2 regions of the Pelagibius sp. CAU 1746 genome follow, and region 1 is predicted to be linked to the other one. Evidence: predicted binding sites of a transcription regulator. Region 1 holds the regulator's gene; the other holds the start of a gene.
The links. The regulator PhoB, encoded in region 1, activates phosphate uptake and scavenging genes when phosphate is short. The targets are predictions, from matches to a motif close to TNTCATAAAACTGTCA.
Positions count from the first base shown of each region.

Region 1 (2,197 bases):
ATGCCCGCATCCGCCTCGCTGGCGCCTCTCTCGGCGAAGAGGCCGGCAGGCTCTGCGGCGCCGACCGCTTGGCGATCCGTCCTTATCCCAAGGCGTTGGAGCAGACCTTCGCCCTGCCGGACGGGCAAAAGATCTTCCTGCGCCCGCTGCGCCCCGAGGATGCCGAGGCCCTGCGCGAAGGTTTTCGGCACATGGATCCGGAAGACGTGCGCATGCGCTTTTTCGCGCAGATGCGCGAGATGCCGCCGGACTTGGCGGCACGCCTCACGCAGCTCGACTACGACCGCGAAATGGCGCTGGCCGCCTTCCCGGCGCCAGGCGAGGACCACAGCGCCAAGGGCGGAGACCGCGGCGGCCTGGGCGTGGTGCGACTGGTCGCCGACCCGGACAACCAGCGCGCCGAGTTCGCCATCGCCATCCGCTCCGACGCCAAGGGCCGCGGCCTGGGCCGCGCGCTGATGGAGCGCATCATGGACTTCGCGGTGAGGCGGGGCCTCAGCGAAGTTTGGGGCGACGTGCTGGCCGACAACGCGCGCATGTTGGCGCTCTGCGACGAGCTGGGCTTTCAACGCGGCGCACCGGAAGACGGCATAATCCGCGTCCGCCGCCCGCTGCGCGAGTAACTGCTCGGAGATTGCGGTGCATCCTTCGAGATGGCGCTGCCGCGCCTCCTCAGGATGAGGCAGGAGCTTAGTTGACCTCATGCTGAGGAGTGAGCGTCAGCGAGCGTCTCGAAGCACGAGGTCATTCAGGCACTGGGCCGGTCGAGGGAGTAGCCGGCCGAGCGCACGGTGCGGATCAGATCCTCCTCGCCGCTTTGGTTCAGCGCCTTGCGCAGCCGGCGGATGTGGACGTCGACGGTGCGCGGCTCCACGTAGACGTCGCGGCCCCAGACCGAATCCAGAAGCTGCTCGCGGGTGAAGACGCGACCGGGGTGTTGCATCAGGTGGCGCAGCAGGCGGAACTCCGTCGGGCCCAGATGGATGTCCTGGCCATTGCGTTTGACGCGGTGCGCCGCCAGGTCCATGGCCAGGTCCTCGAAGGTCAGCATCTCGCTGCTCAGCTCCGGCTTGCTCCGGCGCAGCACCGCGTTGACGCGTGCGATCATCTCCGCCGGCGAGAAGGGCTTGGTGATGTAGTCGTCGCAACCGCTGTCCAGCCCGCGCAGCTTGTCGCTCTCCTCGCCGCGCGCCGTCAACATGATGATCGGCACGCGCTTGGTTTCCGATTTGCTGCGCAACTGCCGGCAAACCTCGATGCCGGACATCAGCGGCAGCATCCAGTCCAGCAGGATCAGGTCCGGCACCTCTTCGGCGGCCGCCACAAGGGCCTCCTCGCCGTCGCCCGCGGTGTTTATGCGGAAGCCCGCACTTTCAAGGTTGTAGCGCAGCATCGTGACCAGGGCCTCCTGGTCCTCGACGATCAGGACAAGAGGTTTCATGCGCCCTCCCCGTCTTCCGTGCCGCCTTCCTCAACGTCTTCCGGATTCATGATCTGGAAACTGGAGAGGTCGTTCTTCGGGCGGCCGCCTTGGATGCGCTTTCCGGTCGTAAGATAGTGTGTCGTCTCGGCGATGTTAGTGGCGTGATCGCCGATGCGCTCGATGTTCTTGGCAATGAACAGCAAATGCGTGCAGGGCGTGATGTTGCGCGGGTCTTCCATCATGTAGGTGAGGAGCTCGCGGAACAGCGCCGTGTACATCTCGTCGACCTCTTCGTCGCGGTGCCAGACGTCGATCGCGCGGTTGGGGTCGTGGTTGGCGTAGGCGTCGAGCACGTCCTTGATGATCGCCTGCACCAGCTTGGCCATGCGCGGGATGGAGCGCGTCGCCTCGTGGGGCGCAAGCTGGTTGAGGGCCAAGGTGCGCTTGGCGACGTTCTTGGCATAGTCGCCGATGCGCTCCAGGTCGCTCGAAATCTTCAGCGCCGAAATCACTTCGCGCAGATCGTTGGCCATGGGCTGGCGCAGCGCCAGGGTGCGCACCGCGTTCTCGTCCAGCTCCAGGTCCATCTCGTCGATGGCCTCGTCACCCGCGACCACCTTCTGCGCCAGCTCCGAATCGCGGCGCGCCAGAGCGTCGATCGCATTGGCCATCTGGGCCTCGGCGAGACCGCCCATGCGCAGCACGATGGCGTTGAGTTGCTGCAGTTCCTCGTCGAAGGATTTGACGATGTGGTTGGCGCTCATGCTTGCCTGC
Region 1 is NZ_JBDOQT010000001.1:634,537-636,733, reverse strand. Features, by position in the region: gene AAFN88_RS02895 (bifunctional acetate--CoA ligase family protein/GNAT family N-acetyltransferase) at 1-623, shown strand, start outside; gene phoB (phosphate regulon transcriptional regulator PhoB) at 749-1,441, opposite strand; gene phoU (phosphate signaling complex protein PhoU) at 1,438-2,187, opposite strand.

Region 2 (2,197 bases), 2.7 Mb from region 1:
GGGCCTCCAGTTCCTCGCGCACGCGGTTCAGGGTCCGCACCACGCCGTTGATCTGCGGGTGCCAAGCGTCGCTCGCCAGCAGGATTTTCATGTGTTCTGAAGACCTCAGGCCGCCACCGTGACCGGCTCCAGCATCGGGAAGGCGCGCAGCTCCGCCCAGGGCAGGATCTCCAGCCGGCCGTCCATGTGCTCGACCAGGGCGGTGCAGCTCTCCACCCAGTCGCCGTCGTTGATATAGAGGATGCCGTCGATCATGCGCATTTCCGCCAAGTGGATGTGGCCGCAGACCACGCCGTCGGCGCCCCGGCGCCGCGCCTCGTCGACCACCGCTTCCTCGAAATTGCTGATGAACTGGACAGCGTTCTTCACCCGGTGCTTCAGGTAGGCCGACAGCGACCAGTAGCCGAAGCCCAGCTTGCGGCGCAGGTAGTTGAACCAGGTGTTGACGTGCAGCATGGTGACGTAGGCCCAGTCGCCCAGCAGCGCCAGCCAGCGCGCATACTTCACCACACCGTCGAACTCATCGCCGTGGATCACCAGCAGGCGTTTGCCGTCGGCGGTCTCGTGAACCGCCTCCTTCTTCACCTCGACACCGCCGAAGTGACTCCCAAGGTAGTCGCGCAGGAACTCGTCGTGATTGCCGGGCACGTAGACGAGCTTCATGCCCTTGCGCACCTTGCGCAGCAGCTTCTGCACCACGTCGTTGTGTGCCTGGGGCCAATACCAGGTGCGCTTCAGGCGCCAGCCGTCGACGATGTCGCCGACCAGATACATGGTCTCGCAGTCGGTGTGCCTGATGAAGTCCAGCAGGTAGTCCGCTTTGCACCCGCGGGTCCCGAGGTGGATGTCGGAGATGAAGACCGCACGGTAGCGCGAAGGTCGGGAATAGCGTGTCAGGCCGTCCATGTTCCGGATCCGCAGAAATCGAGTGGATCGCAGGAAAACCAGCGATCTTTCCGCGGCTTATAGCAACAGCCCGTTACAGTACAAGGCTACCGGGGCCAAGTTGGCGCAATTATAACGGCAGGGTCATGATACCATCACTGAAGTGTCATCTTGGCTTTGTCTTGGGGGGTTCCGGCCGGTAAAGGGTGACGGCGGGCTGCGGCCGTGGCAAGGCCGTCTCGAATCGGCATCGGGGACTTCTTGTCACGAAACGGTAAGCGTTAGGGGCCTGTACGGCGGCCCCGGCACTGGCTACAAGAAGTCAGCCTCCCCCCTGCCGAGAACGAGCTGAGTCTTGCCGTGACCGTCTCCCAACCGCCCCAGCCCCGCTATGCGGTCTACTACGCGCCGCCGCGCGCCTGCGCCTTGTGGCGCCTGGCGCAACGCTGGCTGGGACGCGACTGCGAGAGCGGCGAAACGCTCGAGCAGCCGCTGCTGGAGGGCTGGACCGCCGAGGACATCTCGTCGTTCACCGGCAGCCCGCGGCACTATGGCTTCCATGCAACCTTGAAAGCTCCCTTTCGGCTGGCGCCCGGAGCCTCCCTCCGGCACCTCCACGACAGTCTCGGCGCCTTCGCCGCCGGACGGCAGGCCTTCCTGGCCCCGCCGCTGGAGGTCTCGGCCATCGGGCCCTTTCTTGCCTTGACCCTCTCAACGGCGTCGCCGGAGATGGAGAGCTTGGCCGCAGCATCGGTGCGGGACCTCGACGGCCTGCGCGCCCCACCGAGCGAGGCCGACCTGCAGCGGCGCCTCGCGGCAGAACTGTCGCTCCGCCAGGAGGAACTGCTGCGGACCTGGGGTTATCCTTACGTGCTGGACGAGTTCCGGTTCCATATGACCCTCACCGGCCCGATCGCCGACCAGGGGCGGCGCGAGGCACTGCGGAACGATTTGCAAACCCTGTTCCGGCCGGTGCTTGCGGACCCCGTTCCGGTTACCGAGATATGCCTCTATAGTCAGAACTCGACCGAGGCGCCCTTCACCCTGGTGGACCGGTTCCGCCTCGCCGGCGAGCCCGCCGCCCCTTTCGAGAAAAGCGCCGGCGGTGCATCAGGAGCAACGCTCTCATGACCCAGATCCCCAAATCCGAACGCCGCGGCGGCGACGCGATGCCGGGCGATCCCGTCAGCCACCTCCTATCGATGCTGGATCGGCTGGGCGCGGAGCGTTACGGCGGCGAAGAGGTGACACAACTCGCCCACGCGCTCCAATGTGCGACCTTCGCCCAGCGCGCGGACGCCCCCGACAGTCT
Region 2 is NZ_JBDOQT010000001.1:3,359,488-3,361,684, forward strand. Features, by position in the region: gene AAFN88_RS16005 (glycosyltransferase family 1 protein) at 1-91, opposite strand, end outside; gene AAFN88_RS16010 (UDP-2,3-diacylglucosamine diphosphatase) at 106-906, opposite strand; gene AAFN88_RS16015 (DUF1045 domain-containing protein) at 1,246-2,016, shown strand; gene AAFN88_RS16020 (phosphonate degradation HD-domain oxygenase) at 2,013-2,197, shown strand, end outside.
Region 2: AAFN88_RS16015 (DUF1045 domain-containing protein) is a predicted target of PhoB. The motif match lies at 1,148-1,163, and genes of this name have one in related genera.